DNA from 2 places in the Kribbella sp. NPDC031520 genome. Region 2 is predicted to be linked to the other one. Evidence: riboswitches for the same ligand, from Rfam matches in the RefSeq annotation. Region 2 holds a riboswitch; the other holds the start of a gene.
What was found. Region 2 has a riboswitch for cobalamin ahead of ACZ5BU_RS33220 (CbtB domain-containing protein). Riboswitches for the same ligand answer to the same signal wherever they lie in the genome.
Positions count from the first base shown of each region.

Region 1: linked by a shared signal. The riboswitch ahead of ACZ5BU_RS15120 (SCO2322 family protein) and the one ahead of ACZ5BU_RS33220 (CbtB domain-containing protein) in region 2 are both predicted to bind cobalamin.

Region 1 is NZ_JBVIKS010000002.1:1,354,073-1,368,990, reverse strand. It holds gene ACZ5BU_RS15155 (ABC transporter substrate-binding protein) at 1-905, opposite strand, end outside; gene ACZ5BU_RS15150 (ROK family transcriptional regulator) at 987-2,162, opposite strand; gene cobS (adenosylcobinamide-GDP ribazoletransferase) at 2,313-3,101, opposite strand; gene ACZ5BU_RS15140 (bifunctional adenosylcobinamide kinase/adenosylcobinamide-phosphate guanylyltransferase) at 3,098-3,625, opposite strand; gene ACZ5BU_RS15135 (ECF transporter S component) at 3,618-4,427, opposite strand; gene ACZ5BU_RS15130 (ABC transporter ATP-binding protein) at 4,424-6,031, opposite strand; gene ACZ5BU_RS15125 (CbiQ family ECF transporter T component) at 6,028-7,113, opposite strand; gene ACZ5BU_RS15120 (SCO2322 family protein) at 7,124-7,828, opposite strand; cobalamin riboswitch at 7,934-8,053, opposite strand; gene ACZ5BU_RS15115 (hypothetical protein) at 8,042-8,251, opposite strand; gene ACZ5BU_RS15110 (aldo/keto reductase family protein) at 8,248-9,258, opposite strand; gene ACZ5BU_RS15105 (DUF3043 domain-containing protein) at 9,282-9,869, opposite strand; gene ACZ5BU_RS15100 (PspA/IM30 family protein) at 10,037-10,852, shown strand; gene pspAA (PspA-associated protein PspAA) at 10,849-11,124, shown strand; gene ACZ5BU_RS15090 (sugar transferase) at 11,402-12,940, shown strand; gene ACZ5BU_RS15085 (RNA polymerase sigma factor) at 12,987-13,556, shown strand; gene ACZ5BU_RS15080 (hypothetical protein) at 13,575-13,994, opposite strand; gene ACZ5BU_RS15075 (right-handed parallel beta-helix repeat-containing protein) at 13,994-14,918, opposite strand, start outside.
Region 2 is NZ_JBVIKS010000007.1:134,461-149,378, reverse strand. It holds gene ACZ5BU_RS33285 (DNA polymerase IV) at 1-366, shown strand, start outside; gene ACZ5BU_RS33280 (phosphotransferase family protein) at 395-1,318, opposite strand; gene ACZ5BU_RS33275 (amidohydrolase family protein) at 1,380-2,219, opposite strand; gene ACZ5BU_RS33270 (mandelate racemase/muconate lactonizing enzyme family protein) at 2,233-3,324, opposite strand; gene ACZ5BU_RS33265 (GntR family transcriptional regulator) at 3,430-4,137, shown strand; gene ACZ5BU_RS33260 (fumarylacetoacetate hydrolase family protein) at 4,153-5,001, shown strand; gene ACZ5BU_RS33255 (class I SAM-dependent methyltransferase) at 5,035-5,634, shown strand; gene ACZ5BU_RS33250 (VOC family protein) at 5,657-6,034, shown strand; gene ACZ5BU_RS33245 (hypothetical protein) at 6,031-6,180, opposite strand; gene ACZ5BU_RS33240 (hypothetical protein) at 6,474-6,845, opposite strand; gene ACZ5BU_RS33235 (alpha/beta hydrolase) at 6,845-7,924, opposite strand; gene ACZ5BU_RS33230 (histidine phosphatase family protein) at 7,983-8,543, opposite strand; gene ACZ5BU_RS33225 (CbtA family protein) at 8,540-9,265, opposite strand; gene ACZ5BU_RS33220 (CbtB domain-containing protein) at 9,271-9,468, opposite strand; adenosylcobalamin (AdoCbl) riboswitch at 9,512-9,606, opposite strand; gene ACZ5BU_RS33215 (LysE family translocator) at 9,744-10,385, shown strand; gene ACZ5BU_RS33210 (MFS transporter) at 10,382-11,743, opposite strand; gene ACZ5BU_RS33205 (DUF1304 domain-containing protein) at 11,782-12,147, opposite strand; gene ACZ5BU_RS33200 (phosphotriesterase family protein) at 12,163-13,077, opposite strand; gene ACZ5BU_RS33195 (DEAD/DEAH box helicase) at 13,194-14,660, opposite strand.

The DNA of each region.
Region 1 (14,918 bases), on a different contig from region 2:
TCGGGCTTGCCGCCTCCTGCCAGCGCGACCGCACCCTTGGCGGCGGCCTCGGCCTGCGGCTTGACCGCCTTGTAGATCGTCATCGCCTGGTCGCCGGACACGATCCGCTGGATCGCGGCGAGCTCCGAGTCCTGGCCGGTGACCGGCGGGAGCGGCTTGACGCCGCCGCCCTTGAGCGCCGCGATCGCTCCACCCGCGGTGCCGTCGTTGGCGGCGTACACGCCGACCAGGCCGTTCTTGATCGCGCTCAGCTGGCCTTCCATCCAGGCCTGTGCCTTGTCCGGGCTCCAGTCCGGGGTGTCGAACTCGGCGGCGATCTTGAACCCGCTCGAGTCGAGCACGCTGTGCGCGCCCTTCTTGAAGTCGGCGGCGTTCGGGTCGGTCGGGGAGCCGTTGATCATCGCGATGTTGCCGGACGTCTTGCCGGCCGCCTTGAGGGTGTCGACCAGCGTCTGCGCCTGCAGCTTGCCGACCGCCTCGTTCTCGAACGACACGTAGTAGTTGGCGTTCTCGATGAACCGGTCGTACGCGACCACCGGTACGTTCTGCCCCTTCGCGGAGGCGGCGATCGCGGCGGCGGCCTTACCGTCGACCGGGTCGAGGACCAGGACGTTCGCGCCCTGGGTCAGTGCGGCCTCGGCCTGCTGTTGCTGCTTCGACGCGTCCTGGTCGGCGTTGCTGTAGATCAGCTCGCACGTCGCGCAGGCGGCCTTCAGCGCCTCGGTGAACAGCGGACGGTCGAGCGCCTCGTACCGGGTGGTCTTGGACTCGGGCAGCAACAGCGCGATCTTCTTCGCGCTGCCTGAGCCGCTGCCGGAGTCGTTCGAGCCACAGGCCACCAGCGAGACGGCGAGGGCCGACACGGCGAGGCCGAGACCGACGAGACGGGTAACGGGGACGGACATATGGCGGCTCCTTGACGAGGCAGGCCCCGATTGGCCTGCCCGCAGTCAAGCTCCCCGCGATCTTGTCGTCAAGACTTGAATTCAAGAAATGGAGATATTGGTGTGACTCAGCACCGACGCGCGGTGGATCGCGCCGACGATGTCGGCCTCGTCGCCGAGTTCGGCGGGGCGCAGTTCGACGCTCGCGGCGGCGCTCGGGATCGCGCACCGGTCGAGCGCCTCACGGAGCGGGCCGAGGATGAGTTCGCCCGCCTCGGCCATCAGGCCGCCGACCACGATCGCCTCCGGGTTCAGCAGGTTCACCACCCCGGCCACGGCGACGCCGACCCGGCGGCCGGCGTCCTCGATCACCCGGCGGCAGCCGGTGTCGCCGGCCAGCGCGCGGGTGACGATGTCCTTCAGCCGCAGCGGTCCGTGTGACGCGGCCAGGCTGTTGATCAGCGCCCGCGAGCCGACGAACGTGTCCAGGCAGCCGCGGTTGCCGCACCGGCAGATCGGGCCGTTCTCGTCGATCGTGACGTGCCCGATCTCGCCTGCCGTGCCGGTCGAGCCGCGGAACACCTCGCCGTCGATCACGATGCCCGCGCCGACGCCGTACGAGAACTTCAGGTAGCAGCCGTTCCGGACGCCCCGCAGCGCGCCGGCCCGGAGTTCGCCGAGTGCGGCCAGGTTCGCGGTGTTGTCGAGCGCGACCGGGGCGCGCAGGTACGCCGACATCGCCTCGGTGACGTTGACGCCGCGCCAGCCGGGCAGTACGGCGTCCGACCCGGCCTCGCCGCTGATCGCGTCGACCGGCATCGGCAGGCCGAAGCCGACCGCGGAGATGTCCTCGACGCCGGAGCTGACGGTCTCGGCCAGGTCCGCGAGCAGGCGGGCGGCGCGCTCCATCCCCTCGTCGGCGACGTGGTCGGCCTGCAGCGGCATCAGTTGCTGGGCGAGGATCTCGCGGGATCCGTTCGCGACCGCGACCCGGACGTCGCGCTCGCCGAACGCGACGCCGGCCAGCAGGCCGCCACCGGAGGCGAGTGACACGAGGACGGCGCGGCGGCCGTTGCGGATGCTCCGGGACAGGCCGACCATGCCGGCCTGGTCGAGCTCCTTGACCATGTTCGACACGGTCGCCGCGGAGAGGCCGGACGCGGCGGCGATCTCGACCTGGGTGAGCGGGCCGTGCTGGCGGACGACCCCGAGAACGCGCGCACGGTTGGCTTCGCGCAGCGAAGCCTGCGAGCCCGGCGCCGGGCGAGTTGCGTTCATTACATAAAGATAACGGATCGCGGGGCGTATCCGGCCGCCCACTCGTCGTGAGCCACAAACATCATCCGCACCCTCGCAGTTACTACCCCACTTGATCGTTCCACCGGCGACAGTAGACCACTGCGGTGACGGGGTGGTGGAGGTGAGCGCTCACACGGTCAGGGCGAGCGTCAGGAGGGCTACTGGGAGAGCCAGCTCGACGGTTGCGCCGAGGACGTCACCGGTGGTTCCGCCGAGCTTCCTGGTTGCTGTGCGGCTGGTGATGAAGGCGGCGGCGACGGAGAGCAGTACGGCGGCGGCTGCGCCGCACAGAAGGCTCCAGGTGCGTTGCTCGGTGAGGACCGTGAGGGTTGTGGTTGCTGCGAGGACGAGGGCTGTCGTGAGGGTAGCGGTGGCGGGGCGGACGGTGGCGGCGACCACGGTGCCGAGGCCGTCGGGGCGGGCGGCAGGAACCGTCGTACGGCAGGACCAGGGGAGGGTGAGTCGGCTGGCGACGGTGCCGATCAGGACCGCTTGCCAGCCGAAGCCGGCCTGTACGCAGGCGGTCAGCGCTGCAACGTCAACCAGCAGCACACCGACGATCGACACCACCCCGAACGGCCCGATGTCACTCTGCTTCATGATCCGCAACATCGTCTCGCGGTCCCGCCTGCTGCCGAGCGCGTCCGCGAAGTCCGCCAGCCCGTCGAGATGCAACCCACCCGACAGTCCCGCCACGACCAGCACCCCGAGCACAGCCGCCAGCAAGTCAGCATCCGGCCGCACCAGCTGAGCCAACGCGACCACTGCAGCCGCGACCCCACCGACCACCACACCGGCCAAAGGCGCCAACACCATCGCACGCCCGCCAACAGCCTGGTCGACCCGCCGAGGCACCCCGGCAGGCAGCATGGTGAGGGTGCCGAACGCCAGCCGGAAACCGTCACCCCAGCCGTTCATGTGAGCGGGAGGGTTCGGCCGGCGATCGTCCACAGGACCTGGGTGGAGGCCAGGGAGACGGTGGTGTTGAGGCGGCCCATCAGGTCACGGAACAGGCGCGTGCCGGGGTCGGCGGGGACGATCCCGGAGCCCACGTCGTTGCTGACGGCAACAACGCGGCGCGGGGTGGACGACCAGGCCTCGGCTAGGAGGGTGATCTCCTGCTCGACCAGATCGGCGCGGCTCAGGTCGGTCCACACCTCCAGGGCGTCCATGGTGCGGGAGAGCCAGAGCGTGAGGCAGTCGATCAGGAGGGGTGGGCCGTCGGATTCGAGCAGGGGGACGAGGTCGATGGTTTCGGTCAGGCCCCAGGACGCGGGGCGGCGGGCCTGGTGTTTCGCGACTCGTGAGGCCCATTCGGCATCTCCAGAGTCGTTTCCGCCCGTGGCGACGTACACAACGTCCGGTACGTCGGCCAGCAGCCGCTCGGCTGCGATCGACTTGCCGGAGCGGGCACCGCCCAGTACCAACGTACGGTCAGTCAATTGCACTCCTGGGCTCGAAGACGACCGGCGCCTCGAACGCCGCCTTGCGTGCGGTCCGCCGGAACGCGTTCAGGATCGGCCTCCCGAGCGCCAGCACCAGCACCGCGCAGAGAATCCCGCGCGGGATGTCCCACCCCAGCGAGGTCGCGACCACGAACAGGAAGTACCGGTGCAGGTTCTCCGCCAGCGAGTCACCCGGCACGAACGAGAAGTCGCTCCCGAACGTCGCGTACGGCCAGAACCACAGGTTCATGATCACCCCGTACAGCACCCCCGACACCAGCGAGTACGCCGCCAGCAGCAGCAACTCGAGCCGCCCGCCGGCCCGCGGCAGCAGTCCGGCCAGGCACCCGACCCACGCGCACGCGAACATCTGGAACGGCATCCACGGCCCGACCCCGCCGCTGATCAACGCCCCGCCGAGCAGCGACACCGCCCCGAGGACGAACCCGAACCCGGCGCCGAACGCGCGCCCGGCGAGCACCAGCAGGAAGAACCCGGGCTCCAGTCCCGCCGTACCGGGACCCAACGCGCGCAGGGCCGCGCCGACCGCGGCGAGCATGCCGACGAGCGAGATGACCTTGGCGTCGATGCCGGACTCGGACAGCTCGGCGAGTACGACGGCCACCAGCAGCGGGAGCAGGAGCACGAAGAGCCAGGGGGCGTCGGTGGTGTGGCCGATCGCCGACTCGCCGGCTTGCGCGGTCTGGAAGAACAGCGGCCACGCGAAGGCGAGAACACCCACGAGCGAGGCGACGAGTAACGCGACCGTGCTGCGGGGCTTCAGCCGGATCAAGTTCATGAGGCGCGGTCCAGAGCTTCGGCGACTTCTCCGACCGTGAGGAACGGCAGCGGTGCCAGGATCTTCGCGACCTGGGGCGCGAAGGCCGGCGAGCCGGCGATCACCTCGGCGGTCGGGCCGTCGCTGACCAGTTCGCCGTCGGCGAGCACCATCACGCGGGTGGCGACCTCGGCCACCATCTCGACGTCATGCGTCGACAGCACCACCGCGTGGCCGGCCGCGGCCAGCTCGCGCAGGATCGCCACCAGCCGCCGCTTGGCGCCGTAGTCCAGTCCACGCGTTGGCTCGTCCAGCAACAGCAAGGGCGGGGCTCCGCACAGTACGACGGCCAGTGCCAGGCACAGCCGCTGTCCCTCGGACAGGTCCCGCGGATGCACGTCCAGCGCCACGTCGGGTGCCAGCCGCTCCAGCAAGGCCCGGCAGCTACCCGCGGGCACCTTGAAGTCCGAATCGGCACTGGAGCACTCGTCGGCGACAGTGGCGGCGTACAACAGGTCAGCAGGCTCCTGCGGCACCAGTCCGACCGCCTTAACGAGCTGCTTCGGCTTGGTACGACGCGGATCCGTCCCAGCGGCAACCGCCGTACCGGAGCGGACCGGCACGATGCCGACCAGTGCGTTGAGCAGTGTCGACTTGCCGGCGCCGTTACGGCCCATCAGCGCGACCACCTCGCCTGCCTTGATGCTGACGGAAACGCCGCGGAGTGCGGTGACGGTGCCGTACGTCACCACCAGGTCCTTGCACTGGGCAAGCTCCGCACCGAGCGGTCCTGCACCACGTGAGGGAGGAGTGCCGAGCTGGGATCGCAGGGTTGCCGCGGCGCGTCGGGCGTCCCGTACGGACAGGGGGAGCGGCGACCACCCAGCCAGCCGTCCCAGCTCCACGACAGGCGGCGCGACCGGTGCCGTCACCATGCGCTCAGCAGGCAGCCCGGTCGACACAGCAGCGGCCCCACCCGGTACCTCGACCACCCGGTCGGCGTACTGGATCACACGCTCGAGCCGGTGCTCGGCCATCACCACCGTGACGCCCAGATCGTGTACGAGCCGCTGTAGCGCGGCCAGGACTTCCTCGGCCGCCTGTGGATCCAGCGCCGACGTGGGCTCGTCCAGTACGAGTACGGCGGGGTGCGACGTCAACGCCGCACCGATAGCGGTCCGCTGCCGCTGACCGCCCGACAGCGACGTCAGCGCCCGGTCACGTACGTCGGCCAGCCCGAGCAGGTCGAGGGTCTCCTCGACGCGCCGGCGCATCACGTCCGGTGCCACCCCGAGCGACTCCATGCTGTACGCGAGCTCGTCCTCGACCGTGTCGGTGACGAACCCGGCCATCGGGTCCTGTCCGACCATCCCGACCACGTCGGCAAGATCCCGCGGCCGGTACGCCCGGGTGTCCCGTCCGGCCACCAGCACCCGTCCGGCCAGCGTGCCGCCGGTGAAGTGCGGTACCAGCCCGTTGATTGCCCGGAGCAACGTCGACTTGCCGGAGCCGGTGCGCCCGATCACGAGCGCGAGCTCACCCTCCGGCACGGTGAAGCTCACCTCGCGCAGGGCCGGCTCGCGCGCACCGTCGTACGTCACCGTCACCCGGTCGAACTCGATCATGCGGCGCCCTTCCTGAGCGGTGGCGCGGTCAACGCGGGCAACAGGCCGATCAGTACGCCGGCAACTGGCAGTACCGGTACCGGTGGGACGACCAACGGACCGGCCAGCAACACACCGTTCACGCCACGGATCGCTGCGGTCACCATGGCACCGGCCGCGACCGCACCGGCCGCTACCACGAGCCATTCGGGCAGGGCCCACGGATCGGGCCGGTAGCGCGTCCTGCTGACACGCTGGCGTCCAACGGCCATCGCAGCGACTGCCAGCAGTACGCCGACCGCCAACGCGCCGGCCGCGAGCGGGAACGCCATGGAATCGGTCAGCAACGCGTAGACGCCGAGCAGAATCCCTAACAGGCCAAGGAGTACGCACAACGCCGTGAGCCGACGCTGACTACGAGGAGCGTGCGCCGTACGCCCGTACCCGCGGGAGTCCATTGCAGCGGCCAGCTCCACCGACCTGTCCAGTGCGCCTTCAAGAACCGGCATAGCCGTCGTACGGAAGCCGGCGCGAGTACGGCCGCGCAGGCGACGGGCGGCCCGGATACGGCGGCCGTCCATGACCAGCTGTGGCGCGAAGGTCAGCGCCACGACGCAGGCGACGCCCATCTCGTACAGGGCCCCTGGCAACGACTTCAGGAGCCGCCGTGGGCTGGCCAGCGCGTTGGCCGCACCGACGCAGCACAGCATGACCGCCAGCTGGCCACCGTCGTAGAGAGCGGTCAGCAAGGCCTCAGCGGTCACCTGGCCGCCCAGCTTGACGCCGGCAGCCCAGTCAGGCAACGGGATCTGCGGCAGGGTGAACAGCACTGTGTTGCCCTGTGAGCGGGTCGAGAGCAGCGCCTGCAGGACCACGCGGATCCCGATGACGAGCAGACCGAGCTTCAGGAACGCAGTGAAGCTGTGCGCCCACGGTGCGTCGCTGCGGCGTGCTGCGACGACGAAACCGGTGACAGCGAGGATGAGGACCAGCAGGACCGGGTTCCGCGTCCTGCTGGCCGCAACGGCCATGCAGAGCGCCCACAACCACCAGGCCCCCGGGTGGAGTGCCCGGGGGAGTGTGAGGTGGTGTACGGCGCGCATCTACTTGGCTCTATTTCGAGGAGGTACGCCGACGGCTCAGGAAGAAGCCGCCACCGGCCAGCAGTACGACTACGACGACGGCGATGATGATGCCCGTCCACGGCGTACCACTGCTGTTGTCCGAGGTGGCGGGAGCAGGTGCCGCCGTCGAGCCCACGGGAGCCTTGATCTGCAAGGTCACGGGGGCGTCGGTAGCCGGGACCTTGATGTTCTTCACCTGATCGCCGCAGCCCTTCGACGGGTACCCGGCGATACCGCAGGTCAGGCCCTTCTCGATCCGCACCGGGCCGGTTGCGGCGAGGACCTGCGCGCCGGTCGACTTCGGGTCGGTGACCACGCAGGTCCCGCTGGCCTGGCCCGGGGTGTCACCGCTGACCGCGTCCTCCGGCGTACCCGGGTCGACGACCAGCGCCACCCGCTTCTTGCCGGTCTCCGCGGGGGTCTTGCCGCAGATCGCGTCGAAGTCGCCCGCGGCCCGCGGTAGTCGCGGCTTCGCGCCGCCGAGCGCGAACCGCCAGCCCTCCACGGCCCCGTCGGGCGGTACGTACGCGTCGGCGCCCTTCTGCGAGAAGGCCCACTGGCCGTTCGTCCACTGGTAGTAGCTCCAGAACCGGTAGCCGTCCTCGGCTCTGGCGCTGGTGGCAACGGTCCCAGCGAGCAGGAGACCCGCCAGCAGGCTGAGGACCAGTCGTACGGTCCGGCGATGTGCAGTCATGGTGTGTTCCTCGGTCGGGCCGCAGCCCGGTGGAGGAGGTCCCGCCTGCACCGGCAGGGTAGGGGCTCCACCCGCGGACCACGGCGGGTAGCTGAGCCTGACTGCCTGCGTCACAGTGTTCCGGCTTGTCACCACACTGGTGACCTACGGTTGCGGGTCAGCGCCGGACTCGGACCGGCTTCCCTGTGACGCAGGCTTTGGTTCGACCGAACTCTACTCCGCTGCGGAGAGGCTCATCGGGCCGTACACCTCACGGCCGTCCTCCAGCAGGTACACCTGGCCGACTCCACGGTCGGCCAGGTCCCGCCAGACCTCGCCCAGCCAGCTCTCCGCGTCGCCCTGGGCAGAGAAGTCCGCGCCGCCGACCTCACCCGGGTCGACCAGCGCGCCGGTAGCGGTCTCGAACCGCCAGCTCCAGCTCATGAGTTCGGCCGCTTCTGCGGGGAGTTCTGCGCGGTCTTCGCCGGGTCGGTCTCGACGACGTGGCCGAGCACCTCGTCGATCCGCTTCAGCAGGTCCTCTTCCAGCTTCACACCGGAGGCCTTGACGTTCTCGGTGACCTGCTCGGGCCGGGAGGCGCCGATGATCGCGGAGGCGACGTTCGGGTTCTGCAGCACCCAGGCGATCGCCAGCTGTGACAGCGACAGATCGACCTCCTGGGCGAGCGGCTTCAGCTCCTGGACCCGGGTCAGGACGTCGTCGGTGAGGAACCGCTTGATGAAGTTCGACCCGGTCGCGTCGGTGGCCCGGGAACCCTCCGGCGGCTGCTGACCGGGCAGGTACTTGCCGGTGAGCACGCCCTGCGCGATCGGCGAGAACACCACCTGGCTGATCCCGAGCTCCTCGGAGGTCGGGACGACCTCACCCTCGATCACCCGCCAGAGCATGCTGTACTGCGGCTGGTTCGAGACGAACGGGATGCGCAGCTCGCGGGCCAGCCGGTGGCCCTCCTGGAGCTGCTCCGCGGTCCACTCCGAGACCCCGATGTACAGCGCCTTGCCCTGCCGGACGACGTCGGCGAAGGCCTCCATCGTCTCCTCGAGGGGCGTCTCGGTGTCGTACCGGTGCGCCTGGTACAGGTCGACGTAGTCGGTGCCGAGCCGCCTCAGCGAGCCGTTGATCGACTCGTGGATGTGCTTACGGGACAGGCCGGTGTCGTTCGGTCCGCCGGGACCGGTCGGCCAGTACACCTTGGTGAAGATCTCCAGCGACTCGCGGCGCTCGCCGGCCAGCGCCTCGCCGAGCACCGACTCGGCCTTGGTGTTGGCGTACACGTCCGCGGTGTCGAACGTCGTGATGCCGGCCTCGAGTGCCGCCCGCACGCAGGCCTTGGCCTGGTCGTTCTCCACCTGCGAGCCGTGCGTCAGCCAGTTGCCGTACGAGATCTCGCTGACCTTGAGACCACTGTTGCCCAGATAGCGGAAGTCCATGGTCCGACCCTACTTGCCCTGGCTCAGGACGGCTTCTCGCCGCGCTTCACCATCGGCTTGGGCAGCCGCCAGCGGCGCATCTGCATGGTCCGCCGGACCGCGTAGAAGCCGATGCCCTTGACGGAGTCCTTGCCGAACTTGATCCCGATCTGCTTCTTCAGCCCCTGCGTGAGCAGGAACCAGTCGGCCGCGATCAGCAGGATCATCAGCAGGAACAGCAGGTTCACCATCCCGGCCAGCCACGGGAACTGCGGCGAGAACACCACCCCGACCAGCGACACCACCAGCAGGATCGGCAGCGCGAACTCCATCACCGAGTACCGCGCGTCGACGTAGTCGCGGGCGAACCGCCGGACCGGGCCCTTGTCGGCGGCCGGCAGGTACCGGTCGTCGCCGGTCTGCATGGCCTGCTGCATCTTGGCCCGCTCGGTGCGCATCTTGTCCCGCCGGATCGCCGAGGCCTCCTTGCGGTTGCGCGGCTTCTTGAAGGTGGCCTTGCGGGCCGCCTCCGCTTCCTTGCGGCTCGGCGTGGGCCGGCCCTTGCCGCCCGGCTTGCCCTGGGACTCGGCAGGTACGGTGGTAGCTGTCTCAGACTTGGTACGACGGAACACGGGGTCAGAACCTCATTCGCAAGGGCAGGTCGCGACTCGGGGTGGTCCCCGGACCTTCCTACTACTTTATCGGGGCCTGTCCCGATGGTGTGGTGACCCGGCGGGACATAGGGTGGAAGGCACGCACGCCGGGTCGTCAGTCCGGCACAGAAGGGGTACGGATATCGATGAGCATCTTCAAGCGGATGTCGACGATCTTCAAGGCCAAGGCGAACTCCGCCCTGGACAAGGCCGAGGATCCTCGCGAAACCCTTGACTACTCGTATCAGAAGCAGCTCGAGCTGCTCCAGAAGGTCCGCCGCGGCGTGGCCGACGTGGCCACCAGCCGGAAGCGGGTGGAGCTGCAGGCCTCCCAGCTGCAGTCGCAGTCGGCGAAGCTGCAGGAGCAGGCGCAGAAGGCGCTCTCGATGGGCCGTGAGGACCTGGCCCGGGAGGCCCTGACCCGCAAGTCGGGGCTGCAGGGCCAGATCGACGACCTGCAGACTCAGCACGCGCAGCTGCAGGGCGAGGAGGAGAAGCTGACGCTCGCCTCCCAGCGGCTGCAGGCCAAGGTCGAGTCGTTCCGGACCCGCAAGGAGACCATCAAGGCCACCTACACCGCGGCCGAGGCGCAGACCCGGATCAACGAGGCCTTCTCCGGCATCTCCGAGGAGATGAGCGACGTCGGTCTCGCGGTCCAGCGGGCCGAGGACAAGACCCAGCAGATGCAGGCCCGGGCCGGTGCGATCGACGAGCTGCTGGCCTCCGGCGCGCTCGACGACGCCAGCGGTACGGTCAAGGACAACATCACCCTCGAGCTGGACCGGATGTCGTCCAACTCCGACGTGGAGAACGAGCTGGCCGCGATGAAGGCCCAGCTGTCCGGCGGCAGTACGCCGAAGGAGCTCTCGGGTGAGACCCAGCAGGCCGCCCAGCCAGTGCAGCAGCCGGCGACGCAACCCGTCGCGGAGCCGGCGCGACCTCAGGACGGAGATGTTCGGTGATCGTTCGCATCATGGGTGAGGGTCAGTGGCGACTGGCCGACGACAAGCTCGACGCGCTGAACGCGGTCGACGGCGACCTGGAGAAGGCCGTGTCGTCCGGCGACCAGGCGGCCTACCAGACCGCCTTCGCCGCCCTGCTGGACTTCGTCCGCTCCGGCGAGAAGGTGCCGGACGACGAGCTGCACGACTCCGACGCGATCCTGCCCCCGTCGGACAGCTCCCTCGCCGAGATGCGCGAGCTGATCAGCGGCGACGGCCTGATCGCCGGCTGACGTACTCCCGATCGGTGCCCTGACCCGGCGACTGATCACTTCAAGTAGTCGTTTGAGACCTCTGGGAACCCGGACACGGGTTCCCGGAGGTCTTTGCATTACGGAACCTGGGAGTCGGGTTGCTCGCCGGTAAACTCTCTCCTCCGGTGCTGTTTTCCGCTGCGGCCACGTAGTACTCTCTGGTTCACGTCGTTGTGGGGGCGGCGTTGGACGAGGTCCGTGACGGGGAGTGGGTTGGTCACGGGCGTCGCTGTTCACCTGTGGGGGGTGACTGTGCGTGACAGAATTCGTCATGTCGGAGGGGTTGGCCGATCCGGCTGACTTACGGCCGGCGCCATCGGGGGAGCGTCGCCGGCCGGTCTGGGTGGTACCGGACGAGGTTCCGGCGATCGTGCCGCGGGCGGCGCGGTTCACCGAGGCGCGCTGGGTCGCGAAGTACCGGTGGGCCGCGCTCGCCGGTGATCTGGTGGCCGCGCTGTTCGGTGTGTCGCTGGCGCTCGTGGTGCGGTTCGGGGCCCAGATCGACCTCGGCTACGTTGTGCTGGGCGCGGCGCTGCCGATCGCCTGGCTGGTCTGTGTGGCGCTGGAGCGCGGTTACGAGACCCGTTACTTCGGCACCGGGCCGGAGGAGTTCCGCTCGATCATCCGGGCCGCGGTCGCGCTGACCGCCGTCGTCGCCGTGACGTCGTACGCGACGAAGAGCCAGGTTGCGCGTGGCTTTGTCGTCCTCGCAGTACCGATGACCTGTCTGGCCGCGATGTTCGCGCGCTGGCTGCTGCACCGGCAGATCTCCAAGCGGCGTTTCCTGAACCGCTGCATGCGCCGGGTACTCGTTGTCGGCCGCAACGATCAGGTGACCACGCTGCGGCGGCACCTGGAGGAGCGGAAGACCGACGGGTACGTCGTGGTGGCCAGCTGCCTGCCGCGCGGTGACGCGTTCGAGGAGGAGCTGAGCGAGACCAGCCTGGAGCGGCTGGGCCGTGCCGAGATGGACATCCTGGCGGCGGTCGACCAGTACGACGTCGAGGTCGTCGCGGTGGCCACCGACCCGGAGCTCGCAGGGCACTCGCTGCGCAAGCTGTCCTGGGCCCTGGAGCAGCGCGCCGTCGACCTGATCGTGTCGCCGGGCATCGTCGAGGTGGCCGGCCCGCGGATCTCGATCCGTCCGGTCGCCGGCCTGTCGCTGCTGCACCTGGAGCGGCCGTCGGTCAGCGGCGGTCCGCACCTGATGAAGAACATCTTCGACCGGGTCGTCGGTTGTCTGATGCTGCTGGCGCTGACGCCGCTGCTGCTGGTCACGGCGCTCGTGGTCAAGCTCACCAGCCGTGGTCCGGTGCTGTTCAAGCAGACCCGGGTCGGTCGGGGCGGCGAGCAGTTCACGATGCTGAAGTTCCGCACGATGGTGGTCGACGCCGAGGAACGCAAGGCCGAGCTGCACTCGCTGAACGAGGGCAACGGGATCCTGTTCAAACTCCGCGACGACCCGCGGATCACGAAGGCCGGCAAGTACCTGCGCCGGTTCTCGATCGACGAGCTGCCGCAGCTGGTGAACGTGCTCCGGGGGGACATGTCACTGGTCGGCCCGCGCCCGCCGCTGCCGGCCGAGGTGGCGCAGTACCAGATCGACGACGCGCGCCGGATGCTCGTGAAGCCGGGGCTGACCGGCCTGTGGCAGGTCAGTGGCCGCAGCGACCTGACCTGGGAGGAGTCGATGCGGCTCGACCTGCGGTACGCCGACAACTGGTCGATCGCGCTGGACCTGCTGATTCTGTGGAAGACCGCGCGCGCCGTGCTGGGGAGCGACGGCGCGTACTGAGGCGGTTCGCAGTACCTGATGCTGTGCATTCCCGAGGGGGGAATTCGTGACCGTAGTAATGGAGAGGTCGGCCACCACCCGATCCGAAGCCGCGACGCTGGTGGTCCAGGCCGCGGCCGGGGACCAGGCGGCCTGGAGCCGGTTGGTCGACCACTATGCGCGGCTCGTCTGGGCCGTGACCCGCAGCTTCCGGCTGACCGACAGCGACGCCGCGGACGTCTCGCAGATGGTCTGGCTGCGGCTGCTCGAGCACATCAACCGCGTCGACCCGGAGCGGGTCGGCGCCTGGCTGGTCGTCACCACGCGCCGGGAATGCCTGCGGGTACTGGCGTTCCGCAAGCGCGTCGTGCTCACCTATGAGGCGTCCGAGTTCGAGGCGGTGCCGGCGGACCAGCCGGCTCTCGACGCGGACCTGCTCGCCGGGGAGCGGGCGGACGACGTACGCCGGGCGCTGCGAAGCCTCCCGGAGCGGTGGCAGCAACTGCTCGGCATGCTGATGGCCGACCCGCCGCTGCCGTACGCCGTGATCTCCGAGACGCTCGGGCTGCCGGTCGGCAGCATCGGCCCGATGCGCGGCCGGTGCCTGGACAAACTCCGGGTGCTCCTCGCCGGCTGACTGCCGCGCGAGGGGTCCTCAGAGCGGAACCCAGGCGGTACGGACGGGACGATGGCCCGCAGCAGGCCAGCGCACGACGAAGCTGGTCAGTTGCGGGCGCATCCATGTCATCGTCCGGCCGTGCGACCACAGGATCGCCAGCGGGCCGCGTACGCCGGGCATGTGTGACTCGACCATGACCGGCCCGTCCGGGCTGACGTTCAGGTTGACGGTGAGCAGCCGGTCACCGCTGGTCGTGACCTCGACGGTGCAGTCGTGCCCGGCGAACCGGAGCCGGCGTACCGGAAGCAGCGCCCCGTCGACGGTGTCGATCAGGCTGTCGAACACCAGATCCAGCACCGCGAGGCCCCAGTCGTGGTCGAGGTAGGCCGCGCGGCCCAACGCCGCGACCTGCTCCACCTGACCGGCGGCGCCGAGCTCACCGGATCCGCGCACCATCAGCGACCTCCCGGTGTGATGATCTTGACCACGCTGTCCTTGTCCTGGCCGTACGGAGCGCCCTGCCACATCGCCCAGTTCACCGAGTTCCCCTGGCCGTGGATCAGGAAGTGCCAGGGGCCCGCGTAGGTGTTGCTGTAGAACCGATTGCCCTGCTTGAACGTGATCCAGTCCTGGATCGCATCGTCGTGGTACGGCGAGTTCTTCCACGCCGGGTACGTCCCCCAGTTCGAGAACAGGCCGTTGTAGCCGCAGCCGGACAGGGCCCCGCAGTTCCCGGCCATCTTGTCCGGGTCGAGCGAGAACAGGTTGTCGTGCACCTGGACGTTCTTGGTCTTCCACCGGCAGTCGTCCTTGTACGGCTCGATCTGAAGGTTCGACTCGGTGCAACTGCGGGCCGTGACGACGGGGTTCACCAAGGTGTTGACACGGGTATTGGTGCCGGCCGGCGAGCCGGCGAAACGGTCCGCGTTCTCCCACAGGATCACGCCGGACCAGTTGTCGGTGAACACGTTTCCGGTGATCTCGAACGTCTGGTTGTACGGCCCCGGCACCCGGCTGTCGCTACCGGACTCGGACACGTAAACCGCGCCGGTCGGGAAGCCCTGGATCCTCGGGCCTGTCTCCCAGCCGTTGTGGACGAACGTGTTGCCGCGGATCAGCGCGTTGTAGCTGGCTTCGTAGATGAGGCCCTGGGCGCTGTTGTCGGACAGGTAGTTGTTCTCGAACAGGAACCCGACGCTGTTCGTGTCCACCCACAGGCCGGCGCCCTTGTTGTCGTGGACCCAGTTGTTCTTGACGACGGCCTTGCTGGTCATCCAGAACTTGCCACCGCCGGTGCAACCGCATCCTCGCCGGAGGGTCTCCCAGTCGTCGGTGTTGTTGCCGGAGACCTCGTTCCCGTCGAGGACGACGCCGGCGACG
Region 2 (14,918 bases):
GCCGCCCTCGGCCGCGGCCTCGGCGACACCCAGGTCACCGACGTACCGCGCGAACCCGTCTCCCGCAGCCACGAGGAAACCTTCGCCTCCGACCTCGTCGAACGCCCCGACATCGAACGAGAACTCCGCCGAATCGCCACCGAGGTAACCAACGAGGTAGTAGCCGACGGCCGCACCGTCCAACGCATCTGGGTAAAGCTCCGCTTCACCACCTTCTACACCCCTATCAAAAGCCGAAAACTCCCCACCCCAACCCAAGACCCCGAAGTAATAGCCACCACAGCCCTAGCCCTCCTGCAAAAGTTCGAACTCCGCCGCCCCATCCGCCTGATCGGCGTCCGCGTGGAGTTCGTACCTCCGGAATGACCGCTTATATAACTTTGTCCAAAGAAAGTTATATAAGCCGCAGCGCGGCCATCGCTTGATAGCTCTCCAGGACGGCTTCAGGCTTGTTCAGGCGGTGCCGTTCCAGGCGGAGTGCGGCGAGGTGGCGTGCCTCGTAGATCGCCGCGCGCCACGCGGCGGCAGGCGATCGGTCGAGGTCACCGTACGACTGCCAGAACGCCTCGCGCTCGTCCTGCTTCGCCTGGGCCATGCGGATGGTCCAGTCGGCGGCGGGGTCGCCGAACTCGGTGCGGTCGAAGTCCAGTACGCCGGAGATTCGCGGCTCGGGAGCGTTCGCGTCGAGGAGACAGTTCACGGTCCAGAGGTCGCCGGTGAGTAGGCGTGGCTCGCGGATCTCGTCGAGGGTTGCGCGACCTTGCTCGGCGAGGTCGGCGGCTGTTCGTACGTCGCTGGCGTCCAGGCCGGCGTATTCGATGTCCTCGGCAATCTGCCGGAGCGAGGTGATGACAACCTCACTCCAGGACGCATACGACGGTCCGGCGACGCGACCGAAGTACGGTCCACGCATGTCGTGCACGGTTCGGGCGATCGCCCCGAGTTGGCGGAAGAACGTCGTACGACCTGATCGTGGATAGTGTCCGAGGTGTTCCGGTGCCGGGATGCCCGGGAGGCGTGTCTGGATCATCCAGTCACGGTCGATGAGGTCGTGCGACCAGTCGACCGCGAGGATCCGTGGCATCAACGGCGCAATCGCCGCCAGCCAGGGAACACTGGCGTACTCGTTCCGCATCAACCGTCGCTCGGACCTGAACTGTTGGGCTTCCTCCGGCGCGATCCGTACTACGACAGGCGCGGCGCGCCCGGCCAGGGTCACCCGGTAGACGCTGTTGTACGACCCGTACCCGAGCTCGACCACGTCCACCGGCGTGAGGTCGAACGCGCGCCGGCAGATCAGCTCGATCGCATGGTTCATCCCAGCTCCGGGTTGGGGAGGTTCTTCTGCCCGATTCGGGAAGTGATCCTCCCCGAGTTCGTTACAGGCTGTACGTGCGGGTGGCTGTTGTGGTGAAGACGGCCTCTTGGTCCGAGGGCGACAGGGTTGACGTGAGGGTTTCGGCGGCTGCGACTACGTCGGCGTAGGTAGCGGCTAGGAGGCAGACGGGCCAGTCGGAGCCGAACATGATGCGGGTGGGGCCGAAGGCCTCCAGTACTACGTCGGCGTACGGCTGGAGGTCGGTTGGTTTCCAGGTGTGCCAGGGGGCTTCGGTGACTATGCCGGAGAGTTTGCAGGTGACGTTGGGGTGGGCGGCGAGGGCGCGGAGGTCGGTGGCCCAGGGGTCCAGTGGGTTGCCGATGACTGGTTTGGAGATGTGGTCGACGACGAAGGTCAACTGGGGGAGGTTGCGGGCGGTCTGGATTGCGGCGGGCAGGTGGGGCGTCTTGGTGAGGAGGTCGTACGCCAGGCCGGCGTCGGCGACGGCTGCCAGACCTCGTTGTACGTCGGGGCGTAGGAGCCAGTCGACGTCAGGCTCGTCGTGGACCTGGTGGCGGATTGCCTTCAGGTACGAACCGTCGGGGCGGGCCAACAAGGCGGACAGGGTGTCGGCGACATCCGGAGCTGTAAGGTCGACCCAACCGACCACACCCGCGACGAGATCGTTGCTTGCGGCAATCTCCAGGAACTCGACGGTCTCCTCGACCACGCCCACTGTCTGTACGAGCACCGTGGCGGTGACGTCCGCGGCCGCCGCGAGCGGCGCGAGGTCGGTGATCGCGAAGTTCCGCCGGATCGGGTCGAGCTCCGGCCCGACCATCCACGACTGCTCGCGAACACTGAGGTCCCAGACGTGGTGATGTGCGTCGACTCTGCTCATGCGCCGTACCCTCTCATCCGACTCTGCGGTCGTCGATAGCGTCCTGGTTCCAGTCGATCCCGAGGCCGGGTACGTCCGGCGCAACCGCGTGCCCGTCGACGATCTCCATCTCGGACGACGTGATCGCCCGCAGCTGCGGGATGTGTTCGACGTACCGGCCGTTGGGTACCGCCGCCGTCAGGCTGACATGCAGCTCCATCAGGAAATGCGGGCACACCGAGAGGTTGAACGTCTCCGCGAGGTGCGCGACCTTCAGCCACGGGGTGATGCCGCCGACCCGGGCCACGTCCACCTGGATGATCCCGGCGCCACCGGCCGCGGCGTACTCGCGGAACTGCGAGACGGAGTACAGCGACTCACCGACCGCGATCGGGATCGAGGTCCCTGAGGCGAGCCGGACGTGACCGGTCACGTCGTCGGCCGGCAACGGCTCCTCGAACCAGGTCAGGTCCACGGACTCGAACGCCGCCGCCCGCCGGCGAGCCTCCGGGTACGTCATCGACTGGTTCGCGTCGACCATGATGTCCATCGACGGTCCGACCGCGTCCCGGACCGCCCGCAGCCGTTCGAGATCCTCGTGCACCCGCGGCTTGCCGACCTTGAGCTTCACGCCCGGCCAGCCGGCCTTCTGGGACGCGAGCGCGCCGGCGACCAGCTCGTCCGTTGTCAGGTGCAACCACCCGCCTTCGGTGTCGTACAACGGGACCTGTTGCCGGTACCCGCCGGCCAGCCGCCACAACGGCTCAGACGCCCGCAGGCACCGCAGGTCCCACAGCGCGGTGTCGACCGCCGCCAACGCCAGCGAGGTGATCGCACCGACGGTCGTCGCGTGCGTGGACCAGAACAGGTCCGACCACACCGCCTCCACGTTGCGCGCGTCCGCGCCTGCGAGACGCGGGAGCAGGTGGTCGCGGAGCAGCGCGAGTACGGCGGTGCCGCCGGTACCGATGGTGTACGAGTACCCGAGACCGGTCAGCCCGTCCGCCGTCGTGAGCCGTACGAACACGGTTTCCTGTTTGAGGAAGGCCTGGACGGCGTCGGTCCGGACGGTCTCGACCTCGAGGTCGACCAGGAATGCCTCGGCCCGGATGATCGCCGTACTCACATTCGCCTCCCGAGATCCTATAGGATATTGCGAACCTGATGCTTCCGCTTCACACTGGAGCCGTCAAGTGTGGGGCAGAATGATGGCTTCCCGGGAGGAGTGAACGTGAGCGATGCGCACGTGGGCCTGGCGGGCCAGCTCGCCCGGCTGCCCCAGCGACAGGTGCTGAGCGACGACGTCTACGAGACGGTCAAGGGCTTGATCATGGACAGCGTGGTCGAGCCGGGCACCCGGTTGAACATCGATGCGCTGACCCGTGAGCTGGGCATTTCCCAGACCCCGATCCGGGAGTCGCTGGCCCGGCTGGAGTCCGACGGCCTGGTGATCAAGGAGCCGCTGCGCGGGTACCGGGTGTCGTCGCGGCTGACCCGGGCCGAGTTCGAGGACCTGTTCGAGTACCGGCTGCACATCGAGCCGTGGGCGGCCGGCCGCGCCGCGGAACGCGCCGGCGACGACGACCTCGCCCGGCTCAAGGCCGAGATGCTCAGCTACACCGACGTACCGGATCGTCCGTCGTACGAGAGCTACCGGGCGATGGCCGCGCACGACCAGCGGTTCCACGACCTGGTGCTGGAGCTTTCCGGTAACGAGACCGCCCGGCTGTCCTTTCAGCGGACACACTGCCACCTGCACCTGTTCCGGCTGTACTACGGTGGCGGCATCGCGACGAAGGCGTTGCGAGAGCACAAGGCAGTGGTGACCGCTGTCCGCAAGGGCAACCCGGAGGAGGCGGCCGCGGCGATGCGGTCGCACATCGAGTCCTCCCGCGCCCGGTTGCGGCCCAGGTTCGACTCTACGAGTACGACCGACTGATCCAGGGAGATATCTGTGGAACTGCTCCGCCTCGGGGCAGTCGGCGAGGAGCGCCCGTACGTGCGCGCCGCCGACGGCACCGTTCACGACCTCACCCCGCTCACCGCCGACATCGACGGTTCCTTCCTCGCTGCTGACGGCATCGCCCGCACTCGGGCTGCCCTCGACGCCGGCGAACTGCCCGCAGCCGACGTCGACGGACTCCGGGTCGGTGCGCCGATCGCCCGTCCCGGCGCCGTGGTCTGTATCGGCATGAACTACGCGGCGCACGCGGCCGAGGGTGGCGCCGAGCCGCCGAAGCAGCCGATCGTCTTCTTCAAGCACCCGAACACGGTTGTCGGCCCGGACGACGACGTACTCGTCCCGCGCGGCTCCGTGAAGACCGACTGGGAGGTCGAGCTCGCGGTCGTGATCGGGAAGGAGGCGCGGTACGTCGAGACCGACGAGGACGCGCTCGCCTGCGTCGCGGGGTACACGGTCTCGAACGACGTCTCCGAACGTACCTTCCAGATCGAGGTGTCCGGCGGCCAGTGGTCGAAGGGCAAGTGCTGTGAGACGTTCAACCCGCTCGGGCCGGCGCTGGTCCCGGCCGACGAGGTCGACCCGACGAACCTGAACCTCCGCTCCTGGGTGAACGGCGAGCCGCGCCAGGACTCGAACACGCGGGACATGATCTTCTCGGTGGCGGCGCTGATCCGCGACCTCTCGCAGTACATGGTGCTCAGCCCGGGCGACATCGTGAACACCGGTACGCCGGAGGGCGTCGCCCTGTCCGGCCGGTTCCCGTACCTGTCGCCGGGCGACACGATGGAACTGGAGATCGAAGGCCTCGGCCGGCAGAAGCAGTCCCTCGGCAAGGCCTGAAAACTGTCCCCGGCCGGCTCTAGGGTCGGCCGGGTGGACTATCTGGACGACATCAGCACCTCGTACGACAACGTCGCGGCGTCGTACGCCTCAATGATCGTGGACGGCGCCGGCTGGGAGGTCGAGGCGTTCGACCTGCTCGCCAAGCTCGTCGCCGGAAGCGGGCGGCCCGTACTCGATGTCGGCTGCGGACCGGGTCGGACGACCGCTCTGCTGGCCGAGCGCGACCTGCCGGTCGTCGGGATCGACCTCTCACCGGGGATGATCGACGTCGCCCGCCGCGACCACCCGGGGCTCGACTTCCGTGTCGGCACGATGACCGCGCTGGACCTCCCGGACAGCTCCGTCGCCGCGGTCGTCTCGTGGTGGTCGATCATCCACCTACCTCGGGACGTCGTACCGCAGGCCTTCACCGAGTTCCACCGGGTGCTCGCGCCGGGCGGATTCCTGTTGATGGGGTTCCACGTCGGCGAGGAGAGCAGGCACAAGACCTCCGGGTACGGCGGCCACCCGATGAACATCTACGTACACCGCTGGACAGGTCCCGCCCTGACCGAGCTGGCAGTCGCCGCCGGACTCACGCCGTACCTGGTGAGCGGAATTCCGGAGGACCGGCTGCTCTTCCAGAAGTAGAGACGTGCCCTAAGGTCTGCGCATGACTTCTCGCGTGCGGACCGTGACGTTCGATGCCCACGACCCCTACGAGCTCGCCGGCTTCTGGTTGCAGGTGCTGAAGGCCGAACGCCCCGACGACGACCATCCAGGTGACCCGTACGCCGCGGTCCCCGCCGACGGCATCACCGTCCTGTTCGAACAGAACAACGACGAGAAGGCGGTCAAGAACCGTGCCCACCTCGACCTGGTCCCGGACACCACCCGCGACGAGGAGGTCGAGTGGCTGCTGACCCTCGGCGCCACCGTCGCCCACGACCGCCGCGACCCCGACGGCAAGGGCTGGGTCGTCATGCAGGACCCCGAAGGCAACGAGTTCTGCGTCCTCCGCAGCGAATCCGAACGCGCCGCGGACGGTTAGAGCTCGTCGACGTACGGGGTTTGGCCGGTGAAGGTGACGTGCCAGTCGGTGGTGCGGGCGGTGACGGTGAGGTCGTAGCCGTGGCGGCGGGCGATGAGTTCGTGGCGGTCGCCGGTGGGCTCGGCGATCGTCACCCTTCCAGCCACGGGACTCGAGCGTCTCGGCGGCGAAGCCGAGCTGCGCCTCCGGATCCGGGGTGCTGGTCGGGTCGCCGGTCTCGACGGTGATCGTGCAGACGGACTCCGGGCCGCGGTCGTCGGACAGGGCGCCCTGGTCGACGGGGCCGGGGTCCTGGGTCACCACCGGGGTCTGGCCTGGGACGACGACGGCCGCCACCGCGAGGAGTTCCGAGCGGAGGTGGTTGCGGGCTTCGGTCAAGGTCACGGTTCCGTGATACACCGTACGGCCAAGCCTCGCGAGGACACGCCGTACATCCGGGTCACGGAACGACCGGCGTCTCCCCGGTGAGCGTTATCCGCCAGTCGGTCGCCCAGGCGTGGACGGCGACGTCGTACCCGTCCCGGCGCGCGGCGACCCGGTAATGACCGTTCTCCGGAGGTACTACGTCCGCGGTCCAACCGCGGGCGCGCAACGCCGTCGCCGCCGCCTCGACCTCCGCTGCCGGGTCCGGCGCCTGTGGATTGCCGGTCTGAACGGTGATGCGGGAGACGGTGGCCGTCCCGCGGCCGTCGAACAGTACGCCGGGGTTCACCGGACCGGGGTCGTGCGTGACGACCGGCGTCTGGCCGGGTACGACGGCCGCCGCTACCGCCACCAACTCACTCCGCAGGAACTGCCTGTCGTCGTTCATCACCGCTCCACCCCCGATCGCCTGCCGCGGGTACTTCGGTTCGCCTTTGTCAGGTCCACCGCCGGTTTTGAAACACCATTCAACGCCGTGACTCCGTTGTACGCCGCGGACGCGACATGCGCCGCAACGTTCAGCGGGACGCCCCACGCCAGCTCGGTTTCCGCCCCACGCCCGGTGCCTGTCCTCGTGATGGCCTCCAGGTCGCCGCGGACCACCCGGCCGATGTTGCGCAGCGCCTCGCTGTTCGGCCGGTAGTACTCGTTGTGCCAGTGCACCGACACCGGGTCTTCGCCCTGCGGATCGGCAGTCGCCATCCGGATCGCGTCCGGGAAGTTTGCCGGGTCCGGCCCGTGCCACTCGGAGTACGACACGTAGTCGCCCGGCGCGCGCTCGGTGAACAGCCGGGTCGGCGGTTGTACGAAGTCCGCAGCCTCGTCGATGTGCTTCTCGATCCCCGGCGACCCGGTCATCACCAGCCGCTTCGGCCGCGCGCCGCTCTTCAGCACGGCCTGCCCCGCCACGTCGGTGCCGTACGAGTGGGCGACCACCGTGACGTCGGCGTTCTCGTCCTTGAGCTCGTCGATCTCGGTCAGGCACTCCGCGAGCCGCGGGCCGCCCTCGATCGCCGCCTTCTTACTCGCCGCCTGCAGCAAACCCTGCGGCGAGTCGTAGTCCAGCCACACCACCACGGCGGTGTCCTGCGGGCCGGCCTCGTCCCGGATCAGGCCGCCGCGGTCGGACTGCCCGCGGAACGTGTCCAGGCTGTTCCCCATCCCGGGCACCAGTACGGCGACGTTCTTCGCGTGCTCGAGATCGCCGAGGACCTCCACGGCGCGACCCTGCCCTTCCGGGTCGACCTTGAGGAACTGCCGCGGCCGCTGGACCTGCACGACGTTGCCGTCAGCATCCACCTCGGTGTCCGTGACCGGGGTGAGCAGCTCCTCGACGGTCGCGAGCCGCTTCACCTGGTCGTCATTCGCCGTACCGGCGTCGACCGCGGCCCGCAGGCGGTCGCGGGCAGCGACGAGGAGCTCGTGGTTCGCGCGGAACCGTTCGGCCAACTGCTCGGACACGATCATCCGCGACTCCCCGTGACAGCCGGTCACCTGGGCGTGAGACCGGACCGATCGCAGTTTGTCAGGAGATGGTTCCGAAAGCCAGAGACCAGTTGCCGGAGTGGTGCGACAGGTGGACCGCGGCGAGGGGCCGTACGTCGACGTGCCGGAGCGACTCCGCCGGCGCGTCCACGACATACAGCACCACCGCCCGGACCACCGCGGGATGGACGACCGCGACCACCGACGTACGCTCGTCGTGCCGCTCGACCAGGTCACCGAGCCAGTCGGCGACCCGGGTCAGTACGTCGTTCTCGGTCTCGCCGCCGGGGGTCGCGGTGTGCGGCCGCTCGAGCCACGCCGCGACCCGTTGCGGATCCTCACCGAGCAGTTCTTCGAGGCCGCGACCCGTCCATTCGCCGTACTCACGGTCCCGCAGCGCGGGGTCGACGACAGGCTCCAGCCCGAGCGCGGCAGCTGTCCGTACGGCAGCCCGCTCGGGACCGGCGTACACCGCGTCGGCCGCGAACTTCAGCTCGCGCGCCGCCTCGACGCTCGCCGGATCGGGCTCGGCGTCGCCACCGAGTACGAGTCCGCGCAACGCGGGCGTGAGGGCGTGCGCGATCAAGGTCAACCCCGTCAAACTGTCACCTTTTCTCGGGCCGGCCGGCGGTCCACCGCGACCGCGTACCCGAAACCGAGCAGGAGCCACAGCGTCGCCTGCGTACCGAGCGAGGCGAACCGGAACTGCCACAGCAGCGTAGCGGGGAAGGTCGCCGGAACCTCGTTGATCCGCGGCAGGATCAGATACGCGGCGACCACGGTCGCGACCACCCCGGCGACACCACCCGCGAGCCGGGCGACCTCGCCGTACCGCTCGGCCCACCGCGACAGCGCGACACCGGCCCAGACCGCGAGCAGGCCGATCACGAGGGTCATGAGATAGGTGACGGTCCTTTTGGTGATCGTGTCCGGGTCGCCGACCGCGGGTGGATTGGGTGGGTACTTGAAGAACGGGACCAGCACGATGCCGACGAAGCCGGCCGCGGCGAGCCCGAGCGCGGCGTGCGCGTCGTTCCTGGTACGGAGCTTGCGGCGCAGCAGGGTGAACGCGACGGCGAACAGGCCGCCGAGCGCGACGCCGTACAGGCTGGTCGCGAGGAACAGGCCGGCCTTCTGGCCCTCTCGGCTGACGAGCGGCTGTTCTTCTTGGTCATGAGCGTGCGCGTGAGCGCCGGCCTCTTCGATCGCGATCGCCGCGTCGATACGCGGCTCGCCCATCCCGTAGGCGAACGTTCCGGCCAGCAGGCCGGCGAAGAGTCCGACGATCAGTCCGCGCACCAGGAGCGATCCGAAGGTGCGCATTTTCGCTAGTGGCAGGGCACGCCGAGCAGATGCCGGCCGTCGTGCATGAGCTCGTGCAGGTACATGCCCGAGCGGGACACGGCCCCCTGGTCGAAGCCGACCAGATACGCGAGCAGCAACAACAGACCGACGCTGAGCAGCGCGGCGGCGAGAAGCTTGGGAGAAAGTGCCGGTACGGCGATCGTGCGGGCAGGAGCTGCCATCTGAACTTGACCTCCTGGGGAAGTGCGCGTCCCCTTCGAAAGGCTGCAGTACCCGAGCGTCCTGACTTACGAGCCGAGGCTCGATCACAGTGGCGCGGCCGCGCCGGACTCTCACCGGCTTCCCTCATGGCACCGCAGGTTGACCTCCGAACCGTAAGGCCCCACGCGAACCCCGGTCAACGCGCCCCGGCGCGTCGGTGACCAATCCCACCTGCCGGTCCAGTCGGCGGATGAAGGGCTGACAGCGCGACTGGGTCGCATCTACTCTGTGGTGTATGCCGTCCGCTCATCACCTGGTCGCGTTTGCGATCACCGCGTTCATCATCATCGTCGTGCCGGGGCCCAGCGTGTTGTTCATCGTGGGGCGGGCGTTGGCTGTCGGGCGGCGTGAGGCCGTGCTGACGATGGTCGGCAACACAGTCGGGGCCGCGGTGATGCTGTGTGCGGTCTCGCTGGGGCTCGGTACGTTGATCGCCGCCAGCGCGATCGCGCTCACCGTGGTGAAGCTCGCCGGTGCGGCGTACCTGGTCTACCTGGGTGTGCAGGCGTTCCGTACGCGGAAGTCGCTGGTCGAGGCGATGCGCGGGACGGCGCGGCCGAGTACCACCCGGCGGACCATCCGGCAGGGGTTCCTGGTCGGGGTGACCAATGCCAAGACGGCGGTGTTCTTCGCCGCGGTGTTGCCGCAGTTCGTCGACAAGGGGGCCACCAGCCCGGCCTGGGCGCAGATTCTGATTCTCGGGCTGATCTTCATCCTGATCGCGCTCTGCTCGGACAGCATCTGGGCAGTCGTGGCCGGCACGGCGCGGGAGTGGTTCGCCCGCTCGCCACGCCGGCTGGAACTGGTCGGTGGTACCGGTGGCCTGATGATCATCGGCCTCGGCGCCAGCATCGCGGTGACCGGCAACAAGGACTAGGCGGTACGACGCGCCGCCTGCACCCCGAGCAACGCCAGCAGGGCCGGGAAGCCGAACGCCACGACGTACGCCGTGACTGCCGAATGCGGCTCCATAGCCGCGAACAAAGACCCGCCGATCGCGAGGACCGTTGCCGTGGACAACGAGTCGCTGAGCTGTGCCGCGGAGCTGTTCGCGCCCTGCTCGTCGCGCTCGGAGTAGTCCAGCACCAGCACCGACAGCGTCGGGAAGACGGTGCCCATTCCGAGCCCAGTCAGGCTCCACCCCAGGATCCCCACCAGGACCGGTACGTGCTGGTCGAGCGTGAGCGTGGCGGTCGCGATGCCGAGCACGATCAGGATCATCCCTGCCTGCAGGAACACCCCGTGTGAGAACGGCTGGTTCGGCCGGCCGCGGTACCACGACGCCGCTGACCAGCTCAGTGCGCTGACGGTGAGCACCAGCCCGGCGAGCGCCGGTGACAACCCACGCTCGCGGGTGAGCATCAGCGGCAGGAACACCTCGGCGCCGAACCCGGACGCCGCGACCAGCCCGCGCAGAGCGACCACCGACGGCAGCCCGCGCCCGAAAGCGAACGTACCCTTCGGCAACAACCGCGGCCCGAACGCGATCACCCCGGCCAGCCCGACAGCCAGCAGCGCGATCTGCACGACGCCACGCTGCTGCCCGCCGTAGTGCAACAGCCCGACACCGATCGCGGCCGCGACCGCCCACATCGCGCGCTTGTCCCACAGCTTTCCCGGACGTACGTCGTACCCGCTCCCCCGCGCCAGTCCCGGCCGCATCACGAGGGCCGCCGGTACCGCGAGCACCGGTACGGCGAGGAACACGAACCGCCAGCTCGCATGCTCGACGATCAGCCCGGCGATCGCTGGTCCGACCAACGATGGCACGACCCATCCGGTCGCGAACGCGGCGAAGATCCGCGGCCGCAGCCGCGCCGGGTAGAGGTGCCCCACGATGACGTACAGCGCGACCGTCAACAGACCGGACCCGTACCCCTGGATGATCCGCCCGGCGACGAGCACTTCCATCGACGGCGCGAACCCGGCGATCAGCAACCCCACCAGGAACCACGCCGTACCGTGCCAGAGCGGACGGGTCGGCCCCTTGAGATCGCTCCAGGTGCCCGAGACAACCATCGCGACAACCCCGGACGCGAGCGGTCCGCCGAAGGCGAGCGCATACAGGCTGAGCCCGTCGAGCGCCTGCGCGACGGTCGGCATCGCGGTCGCGACGGCCAGCGACTCGAACGCGACCAGCGTGATCAGCGCGACCATGCCGATCGTCAACGCACGATACTGCGGGGAGAGAACGCCGTCTGTCTCAGTCGCCGGCTCGGCAAGCGTTGTGGTCATGCCGAGAACGATGGTGGCTCAAGTGCGCTTTAAGTCAACTAGAGAACTGCAGCGAACACCAAGGCGAGGATCGGCGGGACCGCCTGAGTGGCGGCGGCGCGGAGCATCCGGCGGTCGGAGGCGAGTAGTACGACGCCCGCGCCGGCCATGCACGCACACGCGAACAGCGCGATCGCGTGGCCCTTGTCGCCACCCCAGATCAGGCCGCCGAGCGCACCGACCGCGAGGAACAGGTTGTAGAACCCTTGGTTGAAGGCCCACGGCCGCGCCGCCTCGACCTCGGTTTCCTTCACGAGGAACCGCTTGTAGGTGCTCGGCTTGCGGAACAGCAGACTCTCCATGGCGAAGACCGCCAGATGGAAAAGCCCCGCGACAACGACGAAGATCTGCGCGACGACGCTCATGCCGCGAACGTACCGCTACGCCCGCCAATCCGTGGCGAAGGCACGCGCGGGGTTGTTCCGGAACACGTTGTCCGCAATCTCCGCACCGAAGTACTGGGTGATCCGCGGCCGCAGGTGGGTCAGCAGGTACGGCATCCCGGGACCCTCGCCGGTCGACGCGCGGGCACGGGCGGTCGTAGTGTCCCCGCCGAGCAGCAGGCGGTCGCCGTACCCGGCGTCGACGAGCGCGGCGAGGCAGTCCATCAACAGTGGGTCGGTCGCGTTGTTGGCCCGCGACGGCCCGTCGAACGCCAGCCACGCGCCACGACGCGCCAGCTCGAGGTGCGCGCGGTGGTCCGGAAAACGGTTGAGGTGCCCGAGAACGACAGCGCCCGGGTGGACGCCGAGTTCGTCGACGAGCAGGTCGAGTACGGCGTCGGTCCCGGAGCCGAGCTCGTGGTGTACGGCGATCGGCGCGTTGGTGACGTGATGCGCCTCGGCCGCCGCGCGCAGCACGTGCTCGGCGTGCGCGTCGAGGACGTGGAACCCGCCGGCGACCTTGATCAGGCCGGCGCGGACCTGGGTGTCGCCGATCCCGGTCGTGAGTTCGCGGACGAAGATGTCCGCGAGCTCACCCTGGATCTTGTCGACGTACCCGTCCTGGTAGTGCTCCCGGCGATGCAGGCCGGTCGCCGCGACGATCGCAACCCCTGTGCTGGTGGAGATTCCCGGCAGCAGGTCGGCACGCCGGTTCAACCCGTGCGGTGTCCACTGCACGATCGCCTGACCACCTGCGTCCGCGAACGCCCGTACCTCGGCGCTCGCAGCCGCCTCGTCGTCGAGCTCCTGCTCCTTCGGCAACGCCGCCGACCGGAAGAACAGGTGATCGTGCGAGTCGGTCACGCCCAACGCACCCGGCATCAGGTCGTTCAAGACCGTACGGATCCGCATCAATACCTCTCAGTCAACGCACAACCCCAGCCCCCAAACGGTATCCGCCAACCAGGCCGCCGGGCCGATCGGCCCGGTGGCTGGTTGCTCGGTGGCTGGTTGCTTGGTGGTCGAGGTCAGGCGGCCTGCTGGCCGCTGGTGCGGCGCCCGCGGCCGCGGCGCGCGGGGCGACGGCTGGCGCCTCCGGACCGTGCGCCCTCACCGCGACGGCTGTCGGCGCGAGTACCTTGGCCCCGCGAACCCTCGGACCGTCCGCCTTCGGCCCGGCCATTGCCGGCTGAGCCGCCCTTGGCGCGAGCGGACGGACGCTTGGACGAGGACCGGCCCGACGTGGGTACGTCCTGCTTGACGGGCGGGGCCACGTACGTGCGGTCGCCCGGGGCCAGTTCGGTCAGCAGCGGGTGATCCGCGTCGAGCTTGGTGACGGTGGGGGCGATGCCGGCCTTGCGGGTCAGGTCGCGGACGTCGCGCACCTGGTCGTCGGTCATCAGCGTGACGACGGTGCCTTCCGCGCCGGCCCGAGCCGTGCGGCCGGAGCGGTGCAGGTACGCCTTGTGCTCGACCGGCGGGTCCGCGTGGATGACCAGCGTCACGCCGTCGACGTGGATCCCGCGGGCCGCGATGTCCGTGGCGACCAGCGTCCGCGCCGTACCGTCGGAGAACGCCTCCAGGTTGCGCGTACGGGCGCCCTGCGAGAGGTTGCCGTGCAGCTCGACCGCCGGTACGCCCTGGGCGATCAGCTTCTTCGTCAGCGACTTGGCGCCGTACTTCGTCCGCGTGAACACCAGCGAACGACCCGGCGCCGCGGTCAGGTCGACCAGCACCGGAAGCCGCGCGTCCGAGCGGACGTGCAGAACGTGGTGCGTCATCCGCGCGACCGGCGATTGCGCCGAGTCCACGCTGTGCGTGACCGGATCGGTCATGAACCGGCGGACCAGAACGTCCACACCGGCGTCGAGCGTGGCGGAGAACAGCAACCGCTGTGCGTCGGCCGGAGTCTGCTCGAGGATCCGGCGAACGGCGGGAAGGAAGCCGAGGTCGGCCATGTGGTCGGCCTCGTCGAGCACGGTGATCTCGACCGCGCCGAGCTTCGCGTGCCCGGCCTGGACGTGGTCCTCGAGGCGGCCCGGGCAGGCGACGACGATGTCGGCGCCCTTCCGCAGACCGGTGATCTGCGGGCCGTGACCGACCCCGCCGAAGATCGTCATCGAGCGCAGACCGAGCTGGTCGGCGAGCGGCGCGATCGACGCCTGGATCTGGGTCGCGAGCTCACGCGTCGGAGCCAGGATCAGTGCGCGCGGGTGGTTCGGCCGGCGCTTGGTGCCGGACGCGGCGAGCCGCGCGAGCACGGGCAGGACGAACGCGTACGTCTTGCCGGAGCCGGTGCGGCCGCGACCGAGAACGTCCTTGCCGGCCAGGGAATCCGGCAACGTGGCCGCCTGGATCGGGAACGGGCTGGTCACACCGGCCGCGGCCAGCGCGGTGACCAGCCCGGCGGGTACGCCGAGGTCCGCGAACGTACGGTTGTCATCGGCAACTGTCTCGACGACGTCGTCGCCGAGGGTCCCCAGATCGTTGCTCACAGCAACCTCAACGCGGCCGGTGGACTGCTGGTTGCCGGCCCGGCGCCGACGGCGCGGCCGCGTGGACGCACCTCGCGGATCACCCGCGGAGGCGGAGGGCTTGCGGTTCTGGGACGTGGGTTGATTCTGCGTGGGGCGGCGGACCGCCATAGAAGTACTCCAAAAGTTCGGGGGTCGTCCTGCCCGGCGCGGCCGGTGGGCCGCGGCGCGTGGGGGTCGACTGCTGGCGCAAGGTTGCGCGCACCGGCCCGAGGCAGA